3 regions of the Bradyrhizobium sp. USDA 4541 genome follow, and region 3 is predicted to be linked to each of the others. Evidence: predicted binding sites of a transcription regulator. Region 3 holds the regulator's gene; each other region holds the start of a gene.

Region 1 (10,409 bases), 920 kb from region 3:
CGGCAGCGCCACGCGCTCCTCCTTCGTCACCTGCTCGTACTGCATGAACACCAGGTTCCAGAACTCCAGGAAGCGGTCGCCGTCCTCCTCAGGCGTGCCCGGCGGACCGCCCCAGATGTGCTCGCCGCGATCGATGAAGATTTCGGAGCACGGCCCGCACGGGCCGGTATCGCCCATCGCCCAGAAATTGTCCGAGGTCGCGATCCGTATGATGCGGTCATCCGAGAAGCCGGCGATCTTCTTCCAGTGGCCCGCCGCCTCGTCGTCGTCGTGGTAGACGGTGACGAGCAGCTTGTCCTTCTTCAGCCCGAACTCCTTCGTGATCAGGTTCCAGGCCAGCTCGATCGCGCGCTCCTTGAAGTAATCGCCGAACGAGAAGTTGCCGAGCATCTCGAAGAAGGTGAGATGGCGCGCGGTGTAGCCGACATTGTCGAGGTCGTTGTGCTTGCCGCCGGCGCGCACGCATTTCTGCGCCGTGGTGGCACGCTGATAGGGACGCTTCTCGATCCCGGTGAAGACGTTCTTGAACTGCACCATGCCGGCATTGTTGAACATCAAGGTCGGGTCGTTGCGCGGCACCAGCGGCGACGAGGCCACGATCTCGTGCCCGTTCGCCTTGAAGTAGTTCAGAAATGTCGACCTGATGTCGTTGACGCTGCTCATGTTCATCCAATCGGAAAAAGTGGCCGGCCAGCCGCAAAAAGGCGTCATTTTCCGGCCGAACGCTTTTAGACATTGCCAGCTGCGGTGTCCAGAAACTGTGCAGGCGGATCATGGGCTTGCCGCGGCAGCACAAAGCCCATTGGATAGTTGCTGCAGCTGCGTTGACAGTCTTGGTGGCGCCGTGTTTTCTACCTACCTATACCTAGTCACGTCGGGAGAGACCGGCCTTACCGCCGGCGCCGAAGGAGCAACCGCCCCGGAAACTCTCAGGCAAAAGGACCGCGTGACGTCTGACATCTGGAAAGAGACGCTGGGGTTCGCCCCGATGCGTCCGCCGACGGGATAATACTCTCAGGCACAGCGACAGATGGGGCTTTCTGCAGGTTTCTCAAGGGGAAATAGGTCCCCGGCGGGAACCGCGAGGGCCCTGTGATGCTTGCGCGCGAAACCTCCCCGCTGAAACAGACCCCGCTGCACGCGCTGCACCTTGCGCGGGGCGCCAAGATGGTGCCGTTCGCCGGCTATGACATGCCGGTGCAATACGCGGCTGGCGTGCTGAAGGAGCACCTGCACACCCGCAAGGAAGCCGGCCTGTTCGATGTGTCGCACATGGGCCAGCTCGTGCTGAAGGCCAAATCCGGCAAGGTCGCGGATGCCGCGCTCGCACTGGAAAAACTGGTGCCGCAGGACATCGTCGGCATCGCGCCGGGACGGCAGCGCTACGCGCAATTCACCAATAATGACGGTGGCCTGCTCGACGACCTGATGGTGGCGAATTTCGGCGATCACCTGTTCCTGGTGGTCAACGCCGCTTGCAAGGCCGAGGACGAGGCGCATCTGCGCGCGAATCTCTCCGACGCCTGCGAGATCATCTCGCTGGCCGACCGCGCGCTGATCGCGCTGCAGGGCCCGAAAGCGGAATCGGCGTTGGCGAAACTTTGTGCAGATGTCGGTTCGATGAAATTCATGGATGCCGGTCCGCGCCGGCTCAGTGACGTCGACTGCTTCGTCTCGCGCTCCGGCTATACCGGCGAGGACGGCTTTGAGATTTCCGTGCCCGCAGACAAGGTGGAAGCCCTGGTCACCGCGCTGCTCGACAATCCCGACGTGTTGCCGATCGGGCTCGGCGCGCGCGACAGCCTGCGGCTCGAAGCCGGGCTGTGCCTCTATGGCCATGACATCGACACCACGACGACGCCGGTCGAAGGCGCGCTGGAATGGTCGGTGCAGAAGGTTCGCCGCAGCGGCGGCGCCCGCGCCGGCGGCTTCTCCGGCGCCGACAAAATTCTCGCGCAATTCGCAGATGGCGCTGCGCGCCGACGGGTCGGCCTGAAGCCTGACGGCCGCGCACCGGTGCGCGAAGGCGCCGCGCTGTTCGCCGATGCCGGCTCGACCGAGCAGATCGGCAAGGTGACCTCGGGCGGCTTCGGCCCGAGCCTCAATGCGCCGGTTGCGATGGGCTACCTGCCCACGGCCCTTTCCGCCGTCGGCACCACCGTTTTCGCCGAAGTGCGCGGCCAGCGGCTGCCGCTGAAAGTCGCCGCTACGCCCTTCGTCCCCAATACCTACAAACGCTGAACGCCAAAGGATCGACCCCATGACGACGCTGTACACGTCCGACCACGAATGGCTCCGCATCGAGGGCGACGTCGCCACAATCGGGATCACCGACTATGCGCAGTCGCAGCTCGGCGACGTCGTGTTCGTCGAACTGCCCAAGGTCGGCCGCAGCCTGAAGCAGGCCGAGGCCGCCGCTGTCGTCGAATCCGTCAAGGCCGCCTCCGACGTTTACGCGCCGATCTCCGGCGAGGTGGTCGAGGTCAACGACGCGCTCGCCGCCGAGCCCGCGCTGGTCAATTCCGACGCCGGCGGCAAGGCCTGGTTCTTCAAGCTGAAGATTGCCGACAAGGGCGAGCTCGGCGGCCTGATGGACGAGGCCGCCTACGCCGCGCACACCGCCTAAAGGATCACTCCGAGGATCACGTCATGAACGCGCCCTTCAAGCCGATCAACGAAGCCGCCACCGATTTCGTCCGCCGCCACATCGGACCGTCGCCGCGCGACGTCAACGCGATGCTGGAGACGGTCGGCGCCGCGAGCCTGCAGGCGCTGATGAACGAGACGCTGCCGGCGTCGATCCGGCAGAAGGCGCCGCTCGATCTCGGCCGGGCGCTGAGCGAGACCGAGGCGCTCGCGCATATGGGCGAGCTCGCCGCGCAGAACCAGGTGTTCACCTCGCTGATCGGCCAGGGCTATTCCGGCACCATCCTGCCCGCCGTGATCCAGCGCAACATTCTGGAGAACCCGGCCTGGTACACCGCCTATACGCCGTACCAGCCGGAGATCAGCCAGGGCCGGCTCGAGGCGCTGTTCAACTTCCAGACCATGATTTGCGATCTCACCGGGCTCGACGTCGCCAACGCCTCGCTGCTCGACGAGGCGACGGCAGCGGCGGAAGCGATGGCGCTCGCCGAGCGGCACTCGCAGGTCAAGGCGAAGGTGTTCTTCGTCGACAAGGAGGTGCATCCGCAGACGCTGGCGGTAATGCGCACGCGCGCCGCGCCGCTGGGCTGGGCGCTGGTGGTCGGCGATCCCTTGACCGAGCTCGACAACGCCGATGTGCTCGGTGCGCTGCTGCAATATCCGGGCACATCGGGCGCGGTACGCGACCTCAAGCCTGCCATCGCGTCGCTGCGCGCCAAGGGCGCGCTTGCGATCGTCGCGGCGGACCTGCTGTCGCTGACGCTGCTCGCCTCGCCCGGCGAGCTCGGCGCCGACATCGCGATCGGCTCGGCGCAGCGGTTCGGCGTGCCGATGGGGTATGGCGGACCGCACGCCGCCTATATGGCGGTGCGCGACACGCTGAAGCGCTCGCTGCCCGGCCGCATCGTCGGCCTCTCGGTGGATTCGCGTGGGCAGCCCGCCTATCGCCTCGCGCTGCAGACCCGCGAGCAGCATATCCGCCGCGAGAAGGCGACCTCGAACATCTGCACCGCGCAGGTGCTGCTCGCCGTGATCGCCTCGATGTATGCGGTCTATCACGGTCCCGAGGGCCTGACCCATATCGCACGCAGCGTGCATCGCCGCGCCACCGTGCTCGCGGCCGGCCTGCGCAAGCTCGGCTTCGCGCCGACCAGCGAAGCGTTCTTCGATACCGTAACCGTCGAGGCTGGTAGCAAGCAGATCGAGCTCGTCACCCGCGCGCAGGCGGAGCGGATCAATCTGCGCATCGGCGCGACCACGCTCGGCATCGCGCTCGACGAGACCTCGACGCCGGAGACGGTCGAGGCGGTGTGGCGCGTGTTCGGCGGCAAGCTCAGCTATGCCGAGATCGAGGCCGGTGCGCACGAGGCGCTGCCGAAGGAGCTGCGGCGCACCAGCGCCTTCCTCAGCCATCCGGTATTCAACACGCATCGTTCCGAGACCGAGCTGCTGCGCTACATGCGCAAGCTCAGCGATCGTGACCTCGCGCTCGACCGCGCGATGATCCCGCTCGGCTCCTGCACGATGAAGCTCAACGCCACCACGGAGATGATCCCGCTGACCTGGCCGGCGTTCGGCAATCTGCATCCGTTCGCGCCCGCGGATCAGGCCAAGGGCTATCACGCGCTGTTCAAGCGGCTGGAGCAATGGCTGTGCGACATCACCGGCTATGACGCGGTCTCGCTGCAGCCGAACTCCGGCGCGCAGGGCGAATATGCCGGATTGCTGGCGATCCGAGGCTATCACCTCGCGCGCGGCGAGCCGCACCGCAAGGTGTGCCTGATCCCCTCCTCCGCGCACGGCACCAATCCGGCCTCGGCTGCGATGGTCGGCATGGAGGTCGTGGTCGTCGCGTGCGATGCGCGCGGCGACGTCGACGTCAATGATCTTCGCGCCAAGGCGGAGAAGCACTCCGCCAACCTTGCCGCGGTCATGATCACCTATCCGTCGACCCACGGCGTGTTCGAGGAGCATATCCGCGAGATCTGCGACATCGTGCATGCCCATGGCGGCCAGGTCTATCTCGACGGCGCCAACATGAACGCGCAGGTCGGACTGTCGCGGCCCGGCGATTACGGCGCCGATGTCAGCCATCTCAATTTGCACAAGACCTTCTGCATTCCGCATGGCGGCGGCGGCCCCGGCATGGGCCCGATCGGCGTGAAGGCGCATCTTGCGCCCTATCTGCCGGGCCATCCCGCAACCGACGGGGCAACTGCGCACGCCATCGGCCCGGTGTCGGCCGCGCCGTTTGGCTCGGCGTCGATCCTGACCATCTCCTACATCTACATCCTGATGATGGGCGGCGAAGGTCTGACGCGCGCCACCGAGATCGCGATCCTCAACGCCAACTACATCGCCGCACGGCTGAAGCCGCACTTTCCGGTGCTGTACCGCAACGAGCGCGGCCGCGTTGCGCATGAGTGCATCGTCGATCCGCGGCCGCTGAAGACGACCAGCGGCGTCACCGTCGACGACATCGCAAAACGCCTGATCGACTACGGCTTCCACGCGCCGACCATGAGCTTCCCGGTGGCGGGCACGCTGATGATCGAACCGACGGAATCGGAATCGAAGTTCGAGATCGACCGGTTCTGCGACGCCATGATCGCGATCCGCGACGAAATCGCGGAGATCGAGAAGGGCCGCTGGAAGGTCGAGGCCTCGCCCCTGCGCCACGCGCCGCATACCGTGCACGACATCGCCGACGATGTCTGGAACCGGGCCTACACCCGCGCCGAGGGCTGCTTCCCGGCCGGCGTGTCGCGCTCGGACAAATACTGGAGCCCGGTCGGCCGCGTCGACAACGTCTATGGCGACCGCAATCTGGTGTGCTCGTGCCCGCCGGTCGAGGATTATGCGCAGGCGGCGGAGTAAAGCGCACCATTGTTGCAGCTACGTCGTGCTGCGTCTCTGACGCGTGATTCACTCGGTGTCATTCCGGGGCTCGCGAAGCGAGAACCCGGAATCTCGATCCACGACTTCCGGATTCCGGATTCGCGACTGCGTCGCGCCCCGGAATGACGGAATGGTCCGGCCCGCGGCAGGAGGAAACATGCGCGAGGAATTCTGGTTCCATTTCCCGTTTCGCGTCCGCTATTCGGAGGTCGACGCGCAGGCCGTGGTGTTCAACGCGCACTACCTCACCTATTTCGACACCGCGATCACCGAATATTTCCGCGCGCTCGGCTACGACTATCTCGGCGAGGTGGCGCGGACCGGCATCGACTTCCACACTGTCAAATCGGTCGTCGAGTACAAGGCGCCGATCCGGTTCGACGAGGACATCGAGGTCTGCGTGCGGGTCGCCAAGATCGGCCGCTCCTCGATCAATCTTGCGCTCGCGATCTTCGCCAAAGGCTCCGATGATTTGCGCGCCACCGGCGAGATCATCTGGGTCGCGACCGATCAGAAGACCCATCAGTCGGTCGCGGTGACCGAGGATTTGCGGGCACTGATCGCAAGCCGGGAGAAGACGCTGGCATAGGCTGATTGCGCACACAGGTGCGGATCAGGCTTACGGGGCAACCAAGGCCCGGCTTTCGGCGTCCCAGCGCCACAGCCGCTCATTGGTCAGTTCGGTGCCGCCCCACCAGCGATGGATCGTGTTGTATTGGCTGAAGTCGAGCTCGCGATCCGACACTTCCTGGCCGAAATCGGTGAGCGACAGCCGACTGTGCAGGAGTCGGTTGTTTCGGGCCTTCAGATCGTCGGGCGCTTCGATCTCCGCGGGGAATCCGGTCAGGACCGGTGATGGACAATAGGCGAGCCGGTCCAGGATCAGCTCCGCTTCCTGAAAATCGAACACGCCGCGTTCCCTGTTCAGCTCGCTTGAAAGGACCTGTGGGCTTGTCTCGCCGTCGGCGACGAGATCCAGCATCCGCAGTTCGGACGCGCCGAGGCCGGTGTCTTGCCCGGGTAGCTCCTCGAGCAACGCAATCAGTGCCGCGCGGAGCTGCGGGATGGCCGACAGATCCTGCATGAGAAGGTCGAAACAGGGCTCGGGCGTCGGAGCGCGATAGGCAGTCCAGGCGCGACCGGCCAATTCCAGCCGATCATCGGTCACCGCAAGTGCAGGCAACCGCCATTTCGCCAAGCTCTCGCCTCGGTACCCGCCGATCTCGACATCGGTCTGGACCAGCTTGAGCTTCGCTACGATGTGGCGGTGCGGGCGGAGCACGTCGAGCAACCAGGCCAGCACCAACTGGTCATTCGGCTGGGGATCAGCCCATAGCTCGACGCTATCGCAACGCTCGCACAACTCGACAAGCCCAATGTCCCGACCGATCGAGCCGGTCCATCTTGAACTGGCGAAGTCGAGCCAGTGCGTGTCGAAATCGACATGCTTTGCGGAACGCGGTTCCAGCAGGGTCGTGAGGTCATCCGACGAGGGCATTTTCCCCCAAACGAAGCGCGGCCTCAACCCGACGACGATGTCCGCCCTTCCCGCCTACCTCGGGCGATAGCTCGCGAGTTCACTTGTCGCCAGGATCAGACTTGTCACGATGCTCTCCGGCTACGCGCGATGGCATCAGCACCGCAAGCTGAGGATCAACTGCTTTACAAAAGACACACAAAACCAAACGGGCGCCGAAGACGTCGGCAACCCAACGTCCTCAGCGCCCGCTTGCAGCGAAGTCATGTGATGATTTGAGCATGATCTCCGGACAAACGCTTCGCGTTTGTCGCGAGGGAAAACCGCTTCGCACTTTTCCGGATCATGCTGGAGGCTTACTCTTCGGTCGGCTCCTCGCCCTCGGCGTCGCGTTCGGGCGTGCCGGCGAGGATCTGCTCGGAGATCAGGCCGGAGTTCTGCCGGATCGCGGCTTCGATCTTGGCGGTGATGTCGGGATTCGACTTCAGGAATGCCTTGGAATTCTCGCGACCCTGGCCGAGCCGCTGGCTGTCATAGGAGAACCAGGCGCCGGACTTCTCGACGATGCCGGCCTTGACGCCGAGGTCGAGGATCTCGCCCATCTTGGAAACGCCCTCGCCATACATGATGTCGAACTCGACCTGCTTGAAGGGCGGCGCCAGCTTGTTCTTCACCACCTTGACGCGGGTGGTGTTGCCGACCACCTCGTCGCGCTCCTTGATCGCGCCGATGCGGCGGATGTCGAGGCGGACCGAGGCATAGAACTTCAGCGCGTTGCCGCCGGTGGTGGTCTCCGGCGAACCGTACATCACACCGATCTTCATGCGGATCTGGTTGATGAAGATCACCATCGTGTTCGACTTGTTGATCGAGGCGGTGAGCTTGCGCAGCGCCTGGCTCATCAGGCGGGCCTGCAGACCCGGCAGCGCATCGCCCATCTCGCCCTCGAGCTCGGCCTTCGGCACCAGAGCCGCGACCGAATCGATCACCAGCACGTCGACCGCGCCGGAGCGCACCAGCGTGTCGGCGATCTCGAGTGCCTGCTCGCCGGTGTCCGGCTGCGAGATCAAGAGCTCGTCGATGTTGACGCCGAGCTTGCGCGCATAGACCGGGTCGAGCGCGTGTTCAGCGTCGATGAAGGCGCAGATGCCGCCCTTCTTCTGGCCTTCCGCCACCGTGTGCAGCGCCAGCGTGGTCTTGCCCGACGATTCCGGCCCGTAGATTTCGACGATGCGCCCCTTCGGCAGGCCGCCGACGCCGAGCGCGATATCGAGCCCGAGCGACCCCGACGACACCGTCTCGACATCCATCGAACGGTCGTTCTTGCCGAGCTTCATCACCGAGCCCTTGCCGAACTGGCGCTCGATCTGGGAGAGCGCGGCTGAGAGGGCCTTGGACTTGTCCATGGAGGATCCTTCGACGATACGCAGTGCGGTGGCGGACATTTGGGATGTGCTCCTTATGGCGGGGATTCGCTAGCGGGAAAACGGGCGAAGAGATCGGGCGGAATGCGTTGTTGATTGGAACCTCGTACCACGTTTGTTCTATGTTCGCAATATGTTCTTTCGAGCAGATCGGTACTGGCCTGTTTCCATCCTTAGTGGCCTGCTTTGAAATTTCGAGTGGCCTAGTTTGGATTTAATCCTGTGGCAACCAAGGGTTGGCCGATGTTCTCGGTAGGACTACTGAGTCGCCCATCGGATGTTCTGGCTTTAGCAATCGTTATGGTCCGCCAAGTGTTCTCCCTCCACAAGGGAGAAGCGTTACCGGGGTTCTCCGTTGGTGAATGGAGCGTGCCAGCCCAATGGCACAAACTGCACTACACAACTTATTGCCGGCGGGTGTAAGTTCCAGCTCCAACGCAGGAGTTGTGTCATGGGCAGTGACATACTTATAAGCGCGTGCATTGTCCTGTTCGGACTAAGTCCACTCATCATCGTCGGTATTGCAATGTTCGCGCCGTGACGGCGCTGATACTGAGCCCGCGTGAAAAGAAACTCCTGAGGCGCATGGCTCTCGGGCGGCGTGATACTCAGATCGCCACGCAGATCGGCGGAACAGAAGCGCAAATATCGGTCCAGCGCCTTCGCTTACTCAGGAAGCTCCACATCCACTCTCAAGCTCAGATCGTGGACGCGGCGGAAAGATTGGCTAGTTGGCCTACAGTAGTCTTTCGCAAACCTGGCTCGGTGCATCGGGCCGCCCGGTAGATGGCCCCAGCAACGGCCCCTACAGCCCCCAAAGTTGCTGGGGCCGCTCAATAGTGCGTATTTCGCAAAAACGGGACAGCGGTTTTCGGCCAGTACCAACAGATCGGTACTGGCCGTATTTAAGTCCCCGTATCCTAGTTTGAATGTTCGGATTAAGCGAACGGAAACCGTAGCTTGGCCGGTGTTCTCAGTAGGACTACCGAGGCGACCCATCGGATGTTCTATCCCCGTCCCGCCTTTGACCGAGATCAGGGAATTTAATCTTGAGAGAACGAACCGGGGGCAACGGAACGTGATACGATATCATCATCACCGGCCAAGGCTTTGCCCGTAGGCGTCGGTGGCTGAGAGACCAACAGCGCTCCCGCCTGCATAGGAAGGGAGCGCGGCCATGCCGAACCATTCCACAATAGCGCACCGCGAGATGCAGCTTCGCCATCTGGAGCAAGCCGAGCGGCATATTGCCCAAGGCGAACGACACATTGCCGAGCAAGAGGGACTGATCGAGCACCTTGCCAATCACGGGCACGATCTAGCGGAAGCGAAGAAGCTTCTGGATAACTTCTACTCATGCCAGGTTTTGCACGTTCAGCACCGCGACCGAATCCGCAGAGAGCTGGGAGAGTAAAGGGCCACCTCAGTTGACGGCCTATTCTCATCTAGCGCACGATTAATTTCCTAGCGTGGCACAAACTGCACTTTGTTTTGGTGGTCATCCCGAGTTAGATTCCAACCTCACGCAGAGGTTGTGTCATGACCAGTGACCTACTTTTTAGAGCGAGCATTGTGGTGCTGGGGCTGTGCCCCATTGCTATCGCTGCGATTGCAATATTCATGTGAGAAAGCGGCCGCCTCACTTGGCGGCCTCTTTCATTACGGGCCCTTCCCGTCGAATCGCTGCGACATATGACGTGAATCCGGTCGCGTGAATGAGGTGCTGAAAGGCTCTCGACATCGCGGCAGTCGAGAAGCGGCGCTATCTCGCAGGTCAGCTTGAACTATGAAGCCCGGCGCGAGCCGGGATTTTTCTTGGCCCAAAGAACGGCCCCAGCGAGGGGGTACACGCCGAGGCCAAGGCGGTTGGATCATCCATGAGATGACAGGCTCATCACATAAACAGGGCGCCTATGCCTACGATGAGCGCTACGAACGATATCGCCGCGAACGCCATGAAGCCG
Region 2 (10,409 bases), 3.2 Mb from region 3:
TCAACCGCCTGCGCCGCAAGATCGAGCACGATCCTGCCAATCCGCTGTTTCTGCAGGCGGTGCGCGGCATCGGCTATCGCCTGGTGGCTTCGCCCTGAGCATGACCCAGAAAGTAGCCCGCATGAGCGAAGCGATATGCGGGGTTAGCAAGCCCCGGATATCGCTTCGCTCATCCGGGCTACGAAATCCCATCGCTCTATAAGTATCGAACATGAGCACGCTCGACTCCGGCCTGACCCTGATCCGCAACGCCTCGCAGCGCGTCTCGAAGGCGAACGGCTGGATGGGCAACGCGTTCAAGAGCTGGATGCCGACCGGCCTCTATGCCCGCGCGCTGTTGATTATGATCGTGCCGATGGTGATCCTGCAGACCGTGGTGGCGTTCGTGTTCATGGAGCGGCACTGGAACACGGTGACGCGGCGCCTGTCGGCCGCGGTGGTGTCCGATATCGCCGCGCTGATCGACGTCTACAAGAGCTACCCGCAGGACAAGGACCGCGCGCAGCTTCGCCGCATCGCCCAGAAACTGCAGCTGGTGGTCGACTTCCTTCCCGCCGGCGACATGCCGCCGCCGGGGCCGAAGCCGTTCTTCTCGCTGCTCGACCAGACGCTGTCGGTGCAGCTCGGCCGCCAGATCAGCCGCCCGTTCTGGATCGACACCGTCGGTAAATCCAATTTGGTCGAGATCCGCGTGCAGCTCGACGATTCGGTGATGCGGATCTTCGCCCAGCGCAGCGCGGCCTACGCCTCCAATTCGGAGATCTTCATCTTCTGGATGCTCGGCACCTCGACGATCCTCCTGATCGTCGCCGTGCTGTTCCTGCGCAATCAGATCAAGCCGATCCTGCGGCTCGCCGACGCCGCCGAAAGTTTCGGCAAGGGCCGCGAGGCACCGAACTTCCGGCCGCGCGGCGCGCGCGAGGTGCGGCGCGCGGCGCAGGCCTTCATCGAGATGAAGGCGCGCGTCGAACGTTCGATCGAGCAGCGCACCGCGATGCTCGCCGGCGTATCGCACGATCTGCGCACCATCCTGACCCGGTTCAAGCTCGAGCTTGCCCTGATCGGCGAAGGCCCCGAGATCGAGGCGATGCGCAAGGACGTCGACGAGATGTCGATGATGCTGGAGGATTATCTCGCCTTCGCGCGCGGCGATTCCGGCGAGGTCGCGCAGCCGACCGACATGGCGTTGGCGCTGGAGGAATTGCGCAGCGACGCCGAGCGCCACGGCCACACCGCGACCGTTGCGTTCCACGGCCTGCCCGTCGTCACGGTGAAGCCGGCCTCGTTCAAGCGCTGTCTCGCCAACCTCGTCTCCAACGCCGCGCGCCACGCCAACACGATCTCGATCACCGGCCATCGCGACCATCGCTATCTCAACGTCACGGTCGACGACGACGGGCCGGGCATCCCCGCCGACATGCGCGAGGAAGTGTTCAAGCCGTTCCTGCGGCTCGACGATGCCCGCAACCAGGACGAAGGCGGCACCGGGCTCGGGCTTGCGATCGCCCGCGACATCGCCCGCTCGCATGGCGGAGACATCATGCTCAGCGAAAGCCCGATGGGCGGCCTGCGCGCCGTCGTGCGGGTGCCGGTGTAACCTACCAGCGGTAGGACAAGGTGCCGATGACCTGCCGCCGTTCGCCGGCATAACAGTAACCGGACTGGCAGGTCTGGTAGTGCGTGTCGAACAGATTGGTCGCGTTGACGCGCATCGTGGCGCCGAGGAAGCGCCGGTCCAGCTTGCCCAGATCGTAATCGATCACCGCATCGAACAACGTCGTCGCAGCGTTCTGGAACGTGTTCTGGTCGTTGCCGAAGTTCGTGCCGATATAACGCACGCCGAGACCAAGCCCGAGGCCTTCGACGGGCACGCCGGACTGGAACGTATACTTGCCGAAGGCGGCGAAGGAATTCCCCGGAATGCCGGAGAGCTCATTGCCGGTCGTATCGGGATTGCCCTGCGTGATCACGACGTTGAGATGGGTGTAGGCGGCGGTGAGATCAAATCCCTGCTTGAGCGCGAGCTTCGCCTCGAGCTCCACACCCTTGGATTCGACCTGCCCGGTCGCTGCCTGGAATGCCATGTTGTTCGGATCGGTACGCAGCACATTGTCCTGCGTGATGTCGAACACCGCGGCGGTCAACAGCACCGGAACGTTCGGCATCTGGTACTTGATGCCCACTTCCTTCTGCTCGCCGGTGGTCGGCCTGAACGGCAGTCCGGATGCGTCGACGCCGACCTGCGGGGCGAATGCCGTCGCGTAGCTGATATAGGGCGCAATGCCGTTGTCGAAGACGTAGCTCAGGCCCGCACGGCCCGTGAAGGCGGTCGCCTTCTGCGTTGACGGCACGCCGTCGAGACCCGCGGTCGTGGTCTGCGACACCCAGCTCTGGCGGCCGTTGAGCGTCAGAATAAAGCCTCCGAGCTTGGCCTGCTCCTGCGCATAGACACCGACCTCGTCGGTCGACTGCTTGTTGAAGATCGAGAATGCCGGCGTCGCGATGGCCTGGGCGCCGTAGTTCATGCTCAGGAGATTGAGATCGGGCGCCGGGCCGTAACCGATCTTGTCGTTGTAGTAGGAGTGACCGTAGTCGACGCCGAACAGCACGGTATTCTTGATCGCGCCGAGCATGAACTTGGCCTCGGCCTGATTGTCGAGCGTCACCATGTTGAAGCTGTCCAGGATCCGCCACGCGGACCGCGACGCCAGATTGGTGCTGCTGTCGATTGAATCGATCTGGGTGTATTTCGCGTCGACGTCGACCTGATAGAAGCGGAAGTTCTGCCGCACCGTCCACACGTCGTCGACATTGTGCTCGAACGCGTAGCCGATGCGATATTGCTTCTGATCCATGGCGCTGAACGCCGGATCATTCGAATAGATGTTGGTCAACTGTCCGTCAGGCGTGCGGAAATTGCCGATGCTGGCGGCGGTTCGGCTCTTTTGATATTCGCTGAGGATGGTGAAGGACGTGTCGGCGTCCGGCCGCCAGGTCAGCGCCGGCGCGATATAGGCGCGATCGTCGTCGTTGCCGGGGTACCAGGTCTTTGCGTCGCGAAGCAGGCCCGTCAGCCGGTAGTACAGCTGATCGCTGCCGGGCACCGGACCACCGACATCGAAACTGCCCTGGTAACGGTCGTAGGTGCCGCCCTGCAGCTGCACCTCACCGAATGCCGTCAAAGGCGGCCGCTTGGTCGTGACATCCACGATGCCTCCCGGAGAGCCGAGGCCATAGAGGCCCGAGGCTGGTCCGCGGAGGATCGACACGCTGTCGAGACCGTAAGGTTCGATCTTGGGAATTGCGAAGTTGCCGCCGCCCTGGCGCAGGCCGTCGCGATAGATCCCTGTATAGGTCGCGTCGAAGCCACGGATGTAGAAACTATCGAACCTTGGATCATAGCCGAACGCCGTGGTCGTCACGCCGGGCGTGTAGCTGACGGCGTCCTTGAGCGTCTGAACGTTGCGATCCCTTAGCTCCTTTTGCGTCACGACCGAGAGCGATTGCGGCGTTTCGATCAGCGCTGTGCTGGTCTTGGTGCCGGCCGTGCTCGCGGTTGCGACGTACCCCGTGGTCGTACCGATCGCGCCTCCTGTGCCTTGCGACCGCGGAGCCTGGCTCCGGGCGGGCGCCGCGGCACTGCGGCGCCGGTTCGCCGCGACCGCGCGCGAAGTCCTGGTGTTCTGGCTTGAAACGACGGCACCGCGCTTCCTTGCGGCGCCAGGTTCATCCACCGTCACTGCGGGAAGTTCGCTGACATTGCTCTGCGGAGGACTTGTCTGCGCCTGAGCGCTGGCGACGTCTGCACCCATTGACACAAGTATGACCGAACCGAGTAGCGCCGCATTGATCGCAGCCGTTGATGCGAGCAAGCCGCGCTTGCTCCGCAACGAAGCCATTCCCACCGAACAAATCCCCACATTGCCTTACGCCGACATCGATCGAGCCGCGTTTGCGACAAGGCCGGCATCGATTGGGGCGGACTTCTATCGGCGGGATGATCGAAATTCCACACGCGCAAAATAGAATCGATGGAAGCAGAAACGAAGCGCAACACTGGAGTGATTCAAGATGCGCAACGCTGGAACGATTCAAAACGACATGTTGGCGCGTCAGGCTTTCGACACAACGAATGCGAATGCGATGCGCGTCGTCTCTCGCAGAGAGTCTCGAACGCGGGAGCACGCGGCGATCATTCGATGATGTTGCATCCGTCGACGTCATCGCGCGCCAAGGAGCGCACGAACGCGGTGAACCGTCATCTCCGCGCAAAGGCTTCGCCTTTGCGCGGAGATGACGGGGAGGGATCGGATGGATTTCACATCGCCTCAGCGCAAGATTGCTTTGCAATTTTGTCGCGAGCTACTCGAAGTGATGGTGGTGCAAGCTGCGCAGCCTCTCAGCATGCGAGGCGATGCATTCGGGCGCCCGGCAACAGCCGGATGCGCTGCGCGCTACTTCTGCTTGGGCATGAGGCCCTTCAGCTTTTCCATGTCCTTGACGTTCATCTTCATGCCGCCGGGCATGATGATGTCGCCGGCCTTCTGGTCGCTCTTGCAGGCGCCGAGCCATTTCGCCTCGATGGTCATCGTGGTGTCGCGCGAGCCGGCCGCGCCGCCCTCGGCATGCGAGGTGCTCTTCACCGTGTAGGCGGAATTGAAATCGCCGACGATCTCGGCATGGCTCTGCATCGTCATGCCGGCGACGCTGCAGACGCTGTCGCTGACATAGCCGGTCGCGGTCTTCTTGATATCCTGCTTCGAGCAGACTTCCTTGGCCATCGGCGAGGCCGCCGCGCTCATCTCCTTGTCGGTGGTCTCGTCGGTGCAGTGCTGCATGGTGATTTCGGGCATCGGCCCGCCGGTGCGCACCATCTTCATCTCCCACAGACCGGCCTTGCGGATCGGCAGGTCGACGGCACTTGCGGCGCCAGCGGACAGGACAAGGCACACAGCCGAACCAAGCAAGGCAAGCTGTCGGGTCATGCGGTCGGCTCCCGGCTGAACGATCGAAAGATCCGGTGCGCGCTCAGTAGAGCGTGCGCAGCGGCCTCTGGGCTGCGCCATAGGGCACCCAGCGACAGGCGAAAGAGATGTAGCCGCCCGGATAGTTCTGCATCGCAAGGAACTTAACCACCTTGCCGTAGGAGGCGCAGTGATCGACTGCGAGTTGCCGGGCGTCGCTCTGGGTCGCCAGCGTATAGGCGATGATACCGCCGGTATCATTGCCCTTGAACGGCGGTACCGGCTGCATCCAATCCGCCCGCGCCGGCACAACGGCCAGCATCCCGCAAACGGCAACCAGGCACGCGGCCAATTTCCTTCGCATCGCAGACTCCATTTCGCTTCGAGCCAACATAGAGTGCGCCGGCGACCGTGAAAAGAACGAGCCGGCTCCCCAAAGTGGACTTCTCCGCAGGTGTTGCCGCCCTGCACTTGACCTTGCCGGGGCTTCGCGGCACCGTCCGCGGCATCGGATAATCGGGTGGATTCCCATGCGCAACCTGTTCAACTCCCGCAATAAACTCGGCCGCAAGCTCGGCCTCGGCGCCGCACTCGTGGTCGGCCTGCTGGCTTTCGGGGGTACGGCCCAAGCCGCCAATCCGCTCGAAATGAACTTCTGGCTGTCCGGCCCGCGCTATGACGGCAATGTGGCCCCATGCGAGAAGGCCCTGACGGTCATCAGCACGCAATTCCAGGAAAAGGAAGCCACCTTCTGGAATTCGCCGCTCGTGATCACCGGCTTCAACGGGATTCACGAAACCGCCTTCCGCCCCTGGCAGTCCGACAATATCCCGCGCCGTTATTGCACGGGCGAGGCGATGCTGAGCGACGGCAAAGTGCGCAAGGTGCACTATTCGATCATCGAGGACGGCGGCTTTGCCAGCATCAATCAGGGCGTCGAATGGTGCGTCGCGGGGCTCGACCGCAACTGGACCTATAACCCGTCCTGCAAGGCCGCGCGGCCCTGATCTCCGACCAGATTGCTAAAGCAGGAGCCGCCGCCATTTGGACGGCGGCTTTTTGTTCTTGAAATGTTCTCGCGGCCTGCTAGGCTCTGGGCGGTCGAGTGAGGGAGCGTTTGATGCCTCGGTTGGACACGATTTCCCGATTTTTGATTTCGGTTGCCATTATTCTGTGCGGTGCGGTCGGGGCGTCGGCCCAGGATCGCCGCCAGAATGCGCCCGGCGAGTTCGATTTCTATGTGCTGTCGCTGTCGTGGTCGCCCTCGTTCTGCGAGGCGGCGAGCGAGCGCGGCAACAACGGCCGCGGCACGCAGGCGCAATGCGGCGGACGGCCATATTCCTTCGTGGTGCACGGCCTGTGGCCGCAATATGAGCGGGGCTTTCCGGAATACTGCCAGCGGCCTTCGCCGCGACTCGCCCGCAGCATCATGAGCTCGATGCTCGACCTGATGCCGGCGCCCGGGCTGATCTACAACGAGTGGGACAAGCACGGCACCTGCTCCGGTCTCGGCGAGCGCGCCTATTTCGAAGCCATCCGCAAGGCCCGCGCCACGGTGAAGATCCCCGAGGAATTCCTGCAATTGTCGGAGCCGAAGACGGTCGCGCCCGACGAGCTGGAGACGGCATTCATCAAGGTCAATCCGGGCCTCAGCAACTCCGCGATCTCGGTGACCTGCGACAGCAAGCGGCTCAGCGAGGTGCGGATCTGCCTCAGCAAGGATCTGGAATTCCGCTCCTGCGAGGAAATCGACCGCCGCGCCTGCCGCCGCGATCAGGTGCTGATGCCGCCGGTTCGCGGCGGCTGAAACTCTGGGTCATGGCCGGCAGACCCGCGCTGCGCGTCGTCGCGCAGCATGTCCCGGCCACCTGCGCCATCGCGAAACAAGCAAGATAAGGCGCAGATGCCCGGGAGCCCCGGCTACGCCAAGGCTTCGCCGAGCTCGGACGTTACCCCCGCCGAAGCTTTAGCGAAGGCCGGGACAAGCCCGGGCATGACGAGTACAACATGCGCACCCTTTGGGAGCGCAGCACGATCATCACATGAACTACCGTCACGCCTTTCATGCCGGCAGCTTTGCCGACGTCATCAAGCACATCGTGCTGGTGCGCATGCTCACCTATCTGCAGGACAAGCCGGCGCCGTTCCGCGTCATCGACACCCATGCCGGCGCCGGTCTCTATGATTTGACGTCGAGCGAAGCGCAGCGCGGCGGCGAATGGCTCACCGGCATCGCGCGGCTGATGCAGGCGCGGCTCTCCGACCAGGCATTGCCGCTGATCGCGCCCTATCTCGACATCGTCAGAGCATTCAATCCGAAAGGCGAGCTGAAAGCCTATCCTGGTTCGCCGTTGATCGCGCGGGCGCTGCTGCGTCCGCAAGATCGCCTCACCGCCTGCGAGATCGAACCGTCGGCGCGCAAACAACTGATCGACGCGCTGCGACGCGACGCGCAAGCGCGCGTCGTCGATCTCGACGGCTGGATGGCGCTGCCCGCATTCGTGCCGCCGAACGAACGGCGCGGCCTGGTGCTGATCGATCCGCCGTTCGAAGCGAAGGACGAGTTCGAGCGGCTGGCCAGTGCTTTCACGGAAGCGTACGCGAAGTGGCCGACCGGCTCGTATCTTTTGTGGTACCCCGTAAAAACCCGGAGAGCCACCGATGAGCTAACGCGCAGTGTGGCTGCTGCAGCAGCAAGCAGCCGGCCCGCCGGCAAATGCCTGCGATTGGAATTCAGTGTGGCACCGCAAGAAGCAGGCGCAGGCCTCGTTTCCACAGGGCTTTTGCTGGTGAATCCGCCGTGGACGCTGGCGAATGAGTTGAAGGTCATCCTGCCCGAACTCGAGAAGCCGCTCGGTCAAGGCGGCGCGGGACGCTTCAGACTCGAGACGCCTAAACCATGATCGACAACCTCCTACTGAAAAGTTCAATTTTGAGCATAGGCAATTTGCGCGGAACCGTATTATGCTCATCCTGTTACGACTGGCTTTACGTTCCGCTTCCGCGAATGGTTGCGGCGGAGTGACAAGGCCGAAATAAATCCAGGCAGACCGGCGGCGTGACGCCGGCCTGTTCAGGTGGCCAAGCTTCCGACAAGCGAATGTCGGTCAACCGCTACGCGGCGTGCGCGTAGCGGTGGAGCAATACGGGGGAGGAGTTTCCCGATGGCCATGACTGGGACAGTCAAGTTCTTCAACGGAGAGCGTGGCTACGGCTTCATCAAGCCTGATGATGGCGGCCGCGATGTGTTCGTTCACATCACAGCTGTCGAGCGTGCAGGATTGAAGGACCTGACTGAAGGACAACGCATTACGTTCGAGGTTGAGCCCGACAAGAAGGGCAAGGGCCCGAAGGCGGTCAACCTGGTGGTCTCATGACGAGCGCTCGCGATGCGCGGCTCGGAATGAACACCGAATGAGGCGTTGCGTGTGAGTTGGCTGCCGAGCGCGTGGCTGGCGCTCGCTGGATGACCACCTGCATGATGCGGACGCGACCGGCGGAGCCGCATATCCCACACGTGCGGCCCACCGATTGGATTCGCGCACGCCGCGGCATGCATGTCGCATGCGCGACGTTGAGATCATCAACACAAAGAAAAACCCGGCCGCGCTAGGCGCGGCCGGGAGTTGATGGTCGACGTTTTCTTGTTCTCAGAAGTGATAGTTGATGCCGGCGCGAACCAGGCTGAAGCTGTAGCCGTTCGACACACCACCGGTGATCGTGAAATTGCTGTTGGCAAGGTCGACGTAGAGATACTCGATCTTGGCGCTCCAGTGCGGGGCAAAGCCCATTTCGGCGCCGGCACCGACGGTGAAGCCCGCATTGGTGTGGCTCTCCGTGATGCCGAACGTCTCGCCGCGCAGTTCGCCGAAGGCGAGACCGCCGGTCGCGTAGAACAGCACGTTATTGACCGCATAGCCGGCGCGGCCGCGCACCGTGCCGAACCACGGGTTGGAGAACTTCCACGGCGCGAACCGGTCGTCGGCTGTGGTGCCCTGGATATCGGCCTCGATACCGAACACCCAGGGGGAGCCGTTCTGGAAGTTGTAGCCGGCCTGTACACCGCCGACGAAACCGGACGGCTTGGTCGGGTTGTTCTCCACCGAGCCCCAGCCATAGCCGACATTGCCGCCGAGATAGGGGCCCGCCCAGCTATAGGCATTGAGCGGCTGATAGACGGTATAGGGCGATCCGTAATTGAGGTCGGCCGACGCGGCCGAGGTCGTCCAGCCTGCAACGATCAGTGCCAGCGCACGCGCAACAAACCGGGTCATTGGTACTCTCCAGAACGCAACTGCCGCAGCCCGCCGGCGAGGGCCGGCGTGGTTACGGAATTCCACTTTTTTCGCTAAGGTTTATCGAGAGTTTTAAGTTAAAGGGCTGTTAAGCCCGGTTACCGGCCCGCTCATCAGTCTTAACAAGGTGTTACGCACCCCTTCCCGGCGCCCGTGCGGGGCCGGTAACCTCCTGCAATCGAGGTGCTTTTTGTAGGTGCCGTCAACGCTGGCGACCGCTCGCCCAAGCACTTAGTTTACGGCCCATGGTTCACGATTCTCCCGAGCGCCCGACGCCGGCCCCCAAGGTTGACTCCAAGGTTGACTCCAAGGCTGCCCCCAAACCACGGCGCGGTTCGAAGTCCGACCTGCCGCAGGACGATCTGACGCTCGATACAAGTGACGTCGATCCCGAAACCTCCGCCGCCGAGGAGGAGGACGAGGCGCGCCTGCCCGAGACTTCGGAGGACGCCGCCGAGGCGGTCGCCGAGGGCACGCTCTCGGTCGGGCATGCCGCGATCGAGAACGCGGTCCGCCTCGCCCCGACCTCGCCCGGCGTCTACCGCATGCTCAACGCTGCCAACGACGTGCTCTATGTCGGCAAGGCGAAGAACGTCAAAAAGCGGCTGTCGTCCTACGCGCGGGCCAACGCGCCGCTGCCGGCGCGGATCCTGCGCATGATCGCGGCGACCACGCAGGTCGAGATCGTCTCGACCATGACCGAGACCGAGGCGCTGCTGCTCGAAGCCAATCTGATCAAGCAGCTCCGTCCGCGCTTCAATGTGCAGCTGCGCGACGACAAGTCGTTTCCCTACATTCTGATCACCGGCGACCATTGGGCGCCGCAGATCCTCAAGCATCGCGGCGCGCAGTCGCGGCCCGGGCGCTATTTCGGCCCGTTCGCCAACGCAGGCGCAGTCAACCGCACCATCACGGCGCTGCAGCGCGCGTTTCTGATCCGCTCCTGCACCGACGGCTTCTTCGAAAGCCGCAGCCGGCCCTGCCTGCTCTATCAGATCAAGCGCTGCGCCGGCCCCTGCACGCGCGAGATCGACTTCCCCGGCTACAGCGAACTGGTGCGCGAGGCGACCGAATTCCTCTCCGGCCGCAGCCACGCCGTGAAGGAGCTGCTCGCGGCCGAGATGGAGAAGGCCTCCGGCGAGCTCGAGTT
Region 3 (10,409 bases):
CGCGCGCACCGCCACCGATGCGTCGCTCGGCGAGGGCGTCTCCTGCGATGCCAGCGGCTGCGTGACCCAGGGACCCGGCGGCGCCTTCGTCGCGCCGGCGACCCGGCCGGAGGCCCTAGGTGGTGTGGACACTTATCGCAGCCATAGGACGATGGCAGCGAGAGTGACGACGGCCCGGTAATTCCGGGCGGTCTTTTCGAAGCGGGTTGCGACGCGTCGGAACTGCTTGAGCTTGCTGAAGCAGCATTCCACGAGATGGCGCTGGGCATAGAGATGTTTGTCGAGCGGATATTTGAGGGCTCGCGAGGGGTTGTTGGGGATGACGGCGAGCGCCTTTTTGGCGGCGATGTCTTGGCGCAAACGATCGGCGTCATAAGCCGTATCGGCGATGACGACCTCGGCGGGCAGCCCCTCGATTAATGCAGCGGCTTGTGGTGCATCGCCCTTCTGGCCCGCGGTGAGCGTGAACCGCACGGGGCATCCCAAGCCGCGTACGGCCATATGTATCTTCGTGCTCAGGCCGCCGCGCGAGCGCCCGATCGCTTGATCTTCAGACCCCCTTTTTTCGCCCCGGCGGCGTGCTGATGCGCCCGGACAATGGTGGAATCGACGATCAGATATTCGAAGTCCGGATCCTCGGACATCGCCTCGAAGATGCGGCACCAGACACCCTTGCGGCTCCATCGACTGAACCGCCGGAACACGCTGTTCCAATCTCCAAAAGCCTCCGGAAGATCACGCCAAGGAGAGCCCGTACGCACGATCCAAAGCACACCTTCCACGAACATCCGGTTGTCCCGCCCGGTCGAGCCCTTCTGATCGGGCCGGCCTATGATCAGCGGCGCCATGCGCTCCCAGGCCGCGTCGCTCAACACCAAACGCTCCATCACACCCAAGGCCGCCTCCCAAAAAGAAGCCTTGAATCTGATTTGCTCTCAAAAGGGAATCCTTAGAGTCCACACCACCTAGTGGACGACTGCGAGCGCGCAGGCCTGATCGTGACGGCGCGGCCGGCGCCGCAGGGCTGCGCGGCATCGGTGATCGATGCCGAGCGGCTGCGCCGCCACGGCGCGCTGGTGCTGCGACGGAGCAGGGACGGCTACGTCGTCGATGCGGTCAAGCCCGGCGGGATCGACCGGCCGTGGTCGCCGGCGGTTCCCGGCGACGGCGAGAGCGAGACGACGCTACGCGCCCCCGCGCCGCGGCCTGCGGTGGATGCGACGCCGGCCGAGACCGATCTGCAGGGCGATGATTAGCCGTGGTCCGGCAAGGGCGCGCTCGGCAGCTCGAACAGGCCGAGATGGTATTCGTCGGAGTCGGGGCCGGCGTCGGGCTTCTTGACGAGAGTGAAGGAAGCCTCGGGAAATTGCTCCCAGACTTTCAGGTCGTCGGCCGTTACCGTCAGCCAACCGAACCGGAACATGTAGCGGCCCGGTTCCGTGACGCGTCCAGCCTTTTGCCATGTGACCTTATCGACCACCGCGCACGTCCTCCGTACCCGATGATGCGCCAAGGTGCCGGCCGACGCAAATCTCCTTCTGCGCCCCGGAAGCGGGAGTCCGGGGTCGCCCGAAATTGCTTAGGTCATCCGCCGCCGAACAGCTCATTCCACGGCGACGATGCGCTCAACCCAAAAACAGCGTTGCGAATGCGGAAGGCCGCCGCTCCACAACCTTCGGCTTCTGCTCGACCGGCGGATGCAGCGCCGGCAATTGCAGCACGCTGACGCGCTGTCCCTCGACCAGCTGGGTCACCAGCACATGGCTGCCGTCGGGGAATTCGACCGCATCATGATGCCGATCGGGCACGTCGGGCTCGACTTCGTTGAATACGCCGACGCGATAGTTCAGCGTCTTGGTCCAGATCCAGCGGCTGTCGTAGCGAACGTTCTCGGCGAAAGCGAGCTCGGTGCCCGGCAGCATGCAGACCGCGACAGTGGGGTCATTCTCCGAAGCAAAGCCGCGGGTCGACGTGCCGCGGAACGTCGTCGTGATCAGCGTCTCTCCGACAATGGCGGGGCGCGATGCCACGGCGTGCAGACTATAGTCACACATCGGATGGCTCCTCATTTCGAGGTAGCGACCCGTGCCTCTCCTTGAGGCATTAGGGCCTCTACCAGAGTGGACGATAGCGAACGAGCGTCTGCTCGTTTCTGGGCGATTGTACGACTGGTCCGAGATCGCTCCGATCACAAACACGCGACGCTGCGCGAGAGGTATCGGAGCGCATCGGGCAGGCCGTACGCTACACTATCATGCAAGGAACGATCCGACGTGTTGCTCGTTCCCGGCCGCCGCAAGTATTTGCAATTCAGTATTTGCGATAAAGGCCGATCAGCTTGCCCTGGATGCGGACCCGGTTCGGCGGCAGGATGCGCACTTCATAGGCGGTGTTGGCCGGCTCGAGCGCGATCGATGCGCCGCGGCGGCGGAAGCGCTTCAGGGTCGCTTCCTCCTCGTCGATCAGCGCCACCACGATGTCGCCGGTATTGGCGACGTCGTTGCGCTGGATCAGCGCCATGTCGCCGTCGAGGATGCCGGCATCGACCATCGAGTCGCCGCGTACCTCGAGCGCGTAGTGCTCGCCGGCGCCGAGCATGTCGGGCGGCACGCTGATGGTGTGGCTGCGGGTCTGCAGCGCCTCGATCGGCGTACCGGCGGCGATCCGGCCCATCACGGGGACCGCGACCGGACGGTTGCCGTCGTCCTCGGCAATCGGCGGCGTGCTGGCGCGCCGGCCGAGGGTGCCTTCGATGACGCTGGGCGTGAAGCCGCGGCGACCGTTGCCGCCGCCGGCCGAGAGTTCGGGCAGCTTGATGACCTCGATGGCGCGGGCGCGGTTCGGCAGACGGCGGATGAAGCCGCGCTCCTCCAGCGCAGTGATCAGGCGGTGGATACCGGACTTCGAGCGCAGGTCGAGCGCATCCTTCATCTCGTCGAAGGAGGGCGGTACGCCGGCCTCTTTCAGACGTTCATTGATGAAACGCAGTAGTTCGTACTGTTTGCGCGTGAGCATCTCGAGTATTCCCCCGGTTGATAGCGTCGTTCGATTCCGAGACTCTTCTGGTGGGGCCTGCAGGCCGGGCCTGACCTCAGGAGCATGTGCTCGATGCACCTGCTTCCATGCAGCTTCCCGAATGTAGACACCAGCACTCGAAACAAATCATGAACGGACACTATATGTTCGATATGTGTTCCGCAACCACTTAATTTCCGGTGAACGTGTCGGGCAACGCACAATCGGCGGGGCGCGAAAACCCTATTCGGGCAGTGTCAGGATCTCGCATTCGCTGCCTTCGACGGCCGCCGCCGCGAACGGCGGGCGCACGAGAAGTGCCCGTGCCGCAGCGAGATTCCCGAGCAACGACGAGTCCTGCTGCGTCACCGGCGTTGCGATCAACGTGCCGTCCTCGCGCGCTTCGAGCCGTGCACGCAGATAGTCCTCGCGTTGGTCGTTGGCGGCGAGGTCGCGGCCGAGCAGGGCGCTCGTGCGGCGATGATGAATCACTTTCCGGCCGCTCAGCGCCCGAATCAACGGCACCAGGAACAGGAAGGCGCAGACATAGGACGACACCGGATTGCCGGGCAGGCCGATCACCCTCATCGCGCCGAGCCGGCCATGCATCATCGGCTTGCCGGGCCGCATCGCAATCCGCCAGAACGTCATGTCGACGCCCTCGGCTTCCAGCGACCGCTTGACGAGATCGTGGTCGCCGACCGAGGCGCCGCCTGTCGTGATCAGGACATCGGCACCGGCCTCGCGCGCCCGGCGGATGCCCGCCGTGGTCGCCTCCACCGTGTCGGCGGCAACGCCGAGGTCGACGGTCTCGGCGCCCTCGGCGCGCGCCAGCGCCCGCAGCGCGTAGCCGTTGGAATAGACGATCTGGCCGGGGCCGGGCTGCGAGCCCGGCATCACCAGCTCGTCGCCGGTCGCCAGCACCGCGACCTTCGGGCGGCGGCGCACCGCAAGTCCCGGATAGTTCATGGCGGCCGCCAGCGACAGCGCGCGGTCGGACAGGCGGCTGCCGCCGGCGAGCAGCACCTCGCCCTCACGGAAGTCGACCCCAGCCGGGCGGATGTGCCGCCCGACGCTGGCGGCCTCCGTGATCGTGATGTGGTCGCCGTCGACGGCGGTGTCCTCCTGGATGATCACCGCGTCGGCGCCATTGGGGATCACGCCGCCGGTGAAGATCCGCACCGCCTCGCCGGCGCCGACCGTCCGGTCGAACGGCCGGCCGGCGGCGACTTCGCCGATCACCTTGAGCCGGGCCTTTAGATCAGCCGCATCGGCGGCGCGCACCGCATAGCCGTCCATCGCCGACATCGGCTGCGGCGGCTGGGTGCGGAGCGCCGCGAGGTCGTGCGCAAGCGTGCGGTGGTAGGCGGCATCGAGCGCGACCATCTCCTCCGGCAGCGGTTCGGCGCCGGCGAGGACGGCGGACAGGGCATCGGCAACCGGCATCAGGGCCACGCTCAGAGTTCCTCAATTCCTAATCTTCAAATTCCAAGTGCGGTCAAAGCCCTTGCCACGTCATCCGTCGATGTCACGTGGATAGCATAAAGGCCGCGGGCCCGCGCACCTTCGATATTGGCGGCCAGGTCGTCGAAAAACAGGATCCGCGACGCCGGCACGCCGATGGCTTTTACCACATGATCATAGGCCTCGGCGTCGGGTTTGCGGAAGCCGATGCTCGAGGACAGGAAGACGTTGCGGAAATGGCTGAGCAGCTCGGCATGGGTGACCGAGAAATGCGCGACATGGGCCGGATTGGTGTTGGAGAAGGCGTAGAGCGGCATCCGCTTGGCGGCCGCCGCGAGCAGCGGGGCGATGCCCGGCATCTCGCCGGTGAAGATCGCATTCCAGCCTTCGAGGAACTGGGCGTCCGTGATGTTGATGCCGAGCGTCCGGCGCAGATTCTCGAAGAATGCCGCGTCGTCGATCCGGCCGATCTCATGATGCTTGAAACTGTCGTCGACGACAAAGCGCGTGGCGAGCTCGGCGGGCGCACACCCGGCATGCTGCGCCCAGTGCGCCATCACCTTGTCAAAGTTGATGTCGAGCACGACGCGGCCGATATCGAACAGCAGCACGTCGACGGAGTTGGGAGTGAATTGCGAGGTCATTGCATGAAACCGTGTACGAGAATTGCGGGCAGGCGGCAATGTCCTCGATTTCAGTGACCGGTGTGTGGATTGTACGTGGCGTTGCATCCATCGCGAGACTGTTCCCGCGCACACCACCGTCGTCCCGGCGAAGGCCGGGACCCATAACCACCGCATTTGATCAGGAACGGGATCGTGGCCCCAGCGTCGCGCAACAATTGAGATTTGGGGTAAGGGGTCCCGGCCTTCGCCGGGACGACGGCGGGTGTCGTCGCTTGTGCGTCAAACATCCGCATTCTCGCGACATGATCTGTCCGAGCCTTGCTCTTCGTTTCACCCTATATTTTTGCTACGGGGCTTGGCTTGCCGCGTCGGGCAACTCAGTGGCACGCGCGCGCGCTTTCAGGGTACCAAGCGACTTGATACCTGCCGGCGGCTTGGTGCCCGCCGGCGTCGCTCTCACAGCCTGGACAGCGCCAAGCCGAGGTAACCGATCAGCGCACCGGTGCTGAGAATGATGACGACGAGCGCCTGTTCCGAGCGTGCTTGCAAGGTTTTCCGGGTCACGGCGTTGGACGCTCCGTCTTCGAGATCATGCGGTCCAACGAACAGCAACGATTTCCGTTCCGGTCCTTCCCCCGGGAACCTTCACGACCTGCCGAGTGACGCGACGGGCGCGGAACAGGAACGCAGGTCGGCCGCCTACGAGGGCGGCGCGATCCCCGGAACGGGGAAAGCGCGGCACATCTCGACGCTGATCGACCTCAGTCGCTTGACGACCGCTGCATCTCCCTTCGACCGGAGGGACTCCGCAATGAGTTCGGCGATCAGGCGCATTTCGGGCTCGCCCATGCCGCGCGTGGTCGCCGCCGGCGTCCCGAGGCGAATGCCGCTCGGCTTGAGCGGCGGATGCGGATCGTCGGGAATGATCTGCTTGTTTGCGGTGATCCCAACGGCGTCGAGGATGTTCTCGGCCGCGCTGCCGTCCACGCCGACGCTGGCCACGGTATCCACGACCATCATGTGATTGTCGGTTCCGCCGGTGATCAACGTCATGCCGCGTTCCATCAACGCTTCGGCCAGGACCTTCGCGTTGCGCATGACCAGCCTTGCATAGGCATGAAAATCGGACGTCGAAGCCTTCTTCAGCGTGACCGCGGTTCCGGCCACAACGTTCATGTGCGGACCTCCCTGCAATCCCGGGAACACCGACGCGTCTATCTTGCCGGCGAACTCCCGGCGACAAAGAACGATGCCGCCACGCGGCCCGCGAAGCGTCTTGTGCGATGTCGTCGTCATCACGTCGAAACCCGCATCGAGCGGATTGCGCAAGGCGTTGCCGGCGATCAGGCCGCCGTAATGGCTGACGTCGGCCATGGTCAGTGCACCCACTTCATCGGCGATGCTCTTGAAGGACGCATAATCCAGATCGCGCGGATAAGAGCTGTAGCCGCACAGCACCAGCTTCGGGCGGACGTGCCGGGCCATGGCGCGGAGCTCATCGAAATCGATGGCGCCGCCGTTTGACGGCTGCGTCTTGTAGCGGGCGAAGTTGAAGAGCCGCCCCATGTGCGACACCGGCGCGCCATGAGTGAGATGGCCGCCGTGTGAAAGGTCCATCGCCAAGATCGTATCGCCGGGCTGCAGCAGGCCGAGATACACGGCCTGGTTCATTGGCGACCCGGACAGAGGCTGAACGTTGGCATGTTCGGCGCGGAACAGCGCGCAAGCGCGCTGGCGGGCAAGGTTCTCTATCTGGTCGGTGAATTCCTGGCCGCCGTAATAGCGACGTCCCGGATAGCCCTCGGAATACTTGTTGGTGAACACCGATCCGAGCAGCTCGAGCACCTCGGGATAGGTGTAGTTCTCCGACGGAATCAGCTCGACGCCGTCTTGCTGGCGGCGCTCTTCGCCCTCGAGCGCAAGGGCAACTTCCGAATCGTTGAGATGGAGTTCATTGCGGAATGACGGCATGGTCCGGGCTCCCTAAGACGCTGGATCATCAGCTGAACGGGTTGCCCAGGCGAACGGCGTTGAAACCCTTCGCGCTTCACCGTGGTCAATTCCACGTAAGCTCGCCAGTCGCGCGAGGGACGAATGAGCCTGCGAGGCTCATCGCGAGCAGAAGGCTATCCAATCCCCGGCGGGCTCGCAAGGGTTGGTTGCTGGCGCCGCCGCGGGCCCAGCGTTGGGCGAGATCGAACATCTGGCGACAGCCACGGCAATGGCGACCAAACCGAGGGACGTCCGGCTTACCCAATGAACCGATGTCCCGATGATCAATGCCGTCTTCGGCTGAGGGCCAATAAGGTGCATGACCATCCGTCACTTGCGGGCCGTCAGGCTTGCGGGGTGGCTGACCGTGTGGCTGTGGCACCCGCGAATCTATTCCTTGACGAAGATATGAGACTTTATCTTCCACTGCCCGTCGGGTTGGCGTTCAAGCAGTCTCACGGTGCTGCCAGAAATTGGCGCCGCCTTCTCATTTATTACTAGCGTGGCCGTGAAATGCGAGGTGGTGTAGGCGTATTTTCCCATGGGCAACACATCGAGCAGCTCAACCTTGTGATCTCTGACGCTTCTTCCCCGCTCGGCAAAGAAATTACGGATTGCCAAAGGGCCGGTGACTGGCTGCGCACCAGGCGGCATCAATCTGGCGTCAGCGGCATACAACGGTAACAGGGCATCGAAGTCTGCGTTGTTGATGGCGGCATCCCATTTGGCAGCCGCCGAGGAAAGTTCGTCGGCAGGTGGGGCTGCCCCTGCGGGACTGACGCAAGTACAAGTAAAGATCAACAACAGGGTGCAAGAAAGAAGAGAAGGGCGGCTCATCTTTGCCTCCTTTAGCTGAGATGCTTAGCGCGGGAGCGCATTCGCAAACGCTATAGCCGAGGCAAGCAGAACCACTAGTCCAGAAAGTGGACTGGATATCCTCAACTGGCTGAGACTCGATCTGCGGCCGCCGGCGCCTCATCGGCATATTTGCTGCGTGGGAACCAAGTCCGCATGCTGTTCACAAGATGCCTGGGACCGTCGATCTCGATTTTGCCGAGCTCACACGCCCGTAGCAGCGGCATCTCGTCTACGAAAATCTGCACGAGCGTCAGCAGACTCGCATAGAGGCTGATATCGACCTTGAAGCCGGGGTCATCCCAGCAAAGATCGGCTTCCTCCTTCTTCACAACAAACCACCAGCGCTTTGGCCGAGCGTCCGCAATCTCGATGTACAGAACGAAGTCGCATGGAATGTGCCTTAGATCGAACGAACGGCGCATATTCCACATGAGCCGGCCCGCGTGAAGTTCGTTGGGTGTGAGCTGGCTGCGAGCCCATTTGTGGCCCCAATAGCCCATTGCATCGATAATTGGCCTGGCTTCCCTGGCTGCCTGGGTTGGATGGTACTCCCAATGCCCGTTATCGCCTGATCTGCGTGAGATTAGCCCGGCTTCTTCTAGCGTTTGCAGGCGCTTGGAGAGGAGGGTCGGCGACATCTGCGGGATGCCGCGGCGAAGCTGGTTGAAGTGGTGGGACCCCAGCAACAGTTCGCGGAGCAGGAGCGGGGTCCACCGCTCCGTGAGAATTTCCGCAGCTTTGGCTACGGGGCAAAATGATCCATAGCCTTTCATGACGAGAACTTTAGCATCACGAGGGCCACCAAGGTAGTCCAGGTTCTGAACTATGTCCCAGACGAGCCAGCATCGAGGCTGTCCTGGAGGTCTGTTACGCGATTTTCTCGAGACTCGGCCATTCGACGATGCCGGCTCGATGTTCGGTTTGCCCGGAGGCAGATGCGGCTCGATTTGCCAGTACGCGGCCTGGCTGGTGCCACCGTGGGCTCAGCGTTCGCCGAGATCGATCTGCGTGAGGATGCCTTGCCGCAGCGCGAGGCGGACCAACTCGATATCGGTGCCGACGCCGAGCTTGTCCTTGATTAGGGAATGCAGGTTCGCGACCGTCTTGGGGCTGAGGTGCAGTGCCTCGGCGATCTCCTCGGTGGTGTTTTCCGCGAGCAGCATCCGCAGCACCTCGAATTCCCGCGCGGTCAGGAGGTCGGCCGCCTTGGTCTCGCCGGCAAGGTGGCTGAGCGCGAGCTCGTGGTCGATATCCGGGCTGATCGCGATCTTGCCCGACAGCGCATCCATCACGGCGTGCACCAGCGTCTCCGGCGGGCTGGTCTTGGTGACATAGCCGCTCGCGCCGGCGCGGATCGCCTGCACGGCAAAGGCCGCGTTCTGGTGCATGGTGAACACCAGGATTTTTGCGCGCCTGTCCCACTGCCGGAGGCGGCGAATGGCCTCGATGCCGCCGATGCCGGGCATCGACAGGTCCATGATGACGAGGTCGGGCCCGGTCTCCTTGTAGAGGCGGTAGGCCTCGACACCGTCGGAGGCTTCGGCGACGACGCAGAGGCCCGGCTGCTTCTGCAGCATCGCCCGGTAGCCCTCCCGGACGACGGCGTGGTCGTCGACCAGCATGATGGTGCGCGCCGCGTGGCTCATGCCGCGCGCTCCACCGGTGCGGCCTCTCGGCTGGCCGCGACGGGAACGATGACGCGGAGCGAGGAGCCGCTGGGCTGTCCGGTCTCGAAGCTGAGCCGCCCGCCCAGCGCGGCGACCCGTTCGCGCATGCCGAGCAGGCCGAGGCCGGACCTGAGCTGGGGATCGCCTTGCGGATCGCCGGGCTGGCCGTCATCGTCGATCGCGAGCACGATCGCGCTGTCGCCGCCGCCAGGCGGCGCCTCGCGCATCTCAAGCCGCAGCATGACGCGCGTGGCGCCGGCATGCTTGGCGGCGTTGGTGAGCGCCTCCTGCACGATGCGGTAGAGATTGGCGCTGACGGAGGCGACAAGGCGCTCGAACGATCCCGATATGGTGATCTCGAACCGTGGCTGTCCGCGGCTGCGGCCGTTCCAGCCGGCGACCAGGCCCTCGAGGCTGGCCGCAAGTCCGAGTTCGTCGACATCGGGCGGGCGGAGCCGGAAGAGGGCGCCGCGCAACGTCTCCATCATGTCGGTCGCGGTCCGCGCGATGCCGTCGCATTCGGCGAGCAAAGGCGGGCAATCCGCGGCCGCGGTTTGGCGCGCCGAGGCGGCGAGCGCACGGATTGCGGCCAGCGACTGCCCGAACTCGTCATGCAGCTCACGCGCGAGGTGCCGGCGCTCCTCGTCCTGCACCAGGATCAGTTTCTGCGTCAGCGCGTTGCGGTCGGAGAGCGCGGCGGCGAGGCGCTCGGCGAGCTGGTTGAAGACATCGCCGATCGCCGACAGTTCGGCGAGATCGAACGGCGGCAGGCGCGCGGCGAGGTCGC

The links. Region 3 encodes LexA, which represses DNA repair genes until DNA is damaged. Its sites were predicted from a motif close to TGTTCNNNNTGTGTTCNG; they were not measured.
Region 1: recA (recombinase RecA) is a predicted target of LexA. The motif match lies at 8,569-8,586, and genes of this name have one in related genera.
Region 2: J2R80_RS42715 (ribonuclease T2) is a predicted target of LexA. The motif match lies at 6,025-6,042, and genes of this name have one in related genera.

Annotation. Positions count from the first base shown of each region.
Region 1 is NZ_JALJZF010000001.1:4,899,228-4,909,636, reverse strand. Features, by position in the region: gene alaS (alanine--tRNA ligase) at 1-663, opposite strand, end outside; glycine riboswitch at 866-954, shown strand; gene gcvT (glycine cleavage system aminomethyltransferase GcvT) at 1,096-2,241, shown strand; gene gcvH (glycine cleavage system protein GcvH) at 2,261-2,626, shown strand; gene gcvP (aminomethyl-transferring glycine dehydrogenase) at 2,650-5,523, shown strand; gene J2R80_RS23055 (thioesterase family protein) at 5,702-6,133, shown strand; gene J2R80_RS23050 (hypothetical protein) at 6,164-7,042, opposite strand; gene recA (recombinase RecA) at 7,378-8,466, opposite strand; gene J2R80_RS43765 (LuxR C-terminal-related transcriptional regulator) at 8,923-9,231, shown strand; gene J2R80_RS23040 (hypothetical protein) at 9,623-9,859, shown strand.
Region 2 is NZ_JALJZF010000001.1:9,048,977-9,059,385, forward strand. Features, by position in the region: gene J2R80_RS42685 (response regulator) at 1-98, shown strand, start outside; gene J2R80_RS42690 (ATP-binding protein) at 212-1,597, shown strand; gene J2R80_RS42695 (TonB-dependent siderophore receptor) at 1,599-3,734, opposite strand; gene J2R80_RS42700 (DUF3617 family protein) at 4,455-4,985, opposite strand; gene J2R80_RS42705 (hypothetical protein) at 5,029-5,328, opposite strand; gene J2R80_RS42710 (hypothetical protein) at 5,495-5,971, shown strand; gene J2R80_RS42715 (ribonuclease T2) at 6,085-6,771, shown strand; gene J2R80_RS42720 (23S rRNA (adenine(2030)-N(6))-methyltransferase RlmJ) at 7,007-7,867, shown strand; gene J2R80_RS42725 (cold-shock protein) at 8,129-8,341, shown strand; gene J2R80_RS42730 (outer membrane protein) at 8,615-9,238, opposite strand; gene uvrC (excinuclease ABC subunit UvrC) at 9,505-10,409, shown strand, end outside.
Region 3 is NZ_JALJZF010000001.1:5,814,781-5,825,189, forward strand. Features, by position in the region: partial or broken gene J2R80_RS27625 (ComEC/Rec2 family competence protein) at 1-169, shown strand, start outside; one part of gene J2R80_RS27630 (IS5 family transposase) at 133-558, opposite strand; one part of gene J2R80_RS27630 (IS5 family transposase) at 561-896, opposite strand; gene J2R80_RS27635 (hypothetical protein) at 969-1,256, shown strand; gene J2R80_RS27640 (hypothetical protein) at 1,253-1,480, opposite strand; gene J2R80_RS27645 (hypothetical protein) at 1,626-2,054, opposite strand; gene lexA (transcriptional repressor LexA) at 2,311-3,015, opposite strand; gene glp (gephyrin-like molybdotransferase Glp) at 3,259-4,470, opposite strand; gene J2R80_RS27660 (HAD family phosphatase) at 4,497-5,123, opposite strand; gene J2R80_RS27665 (hypothetical protein) at 5,562-5,717, opposite strand; gene glyA (serine hydroxymethyltransferase) at 5,805-7,076, opposite strand; ZMP/ZTP riboswitch at 7,113-7,198, opposite strand; gene J2R80_RS27675 (DUF4440 domain-containing protein) at 7,488-7,934, opposite strand; gene J2R80_RS27680 (helix-turn-helix domain-containing protein) at 8,036-8,728, opposite strand; gene J2R80_RS27685 (response regulator transcription factor) at 8,939-9,601, opposite strand; gene J2R80_RS27690 (sensor histidine kinase) at 9,598-10,409, opposite strand, start outside.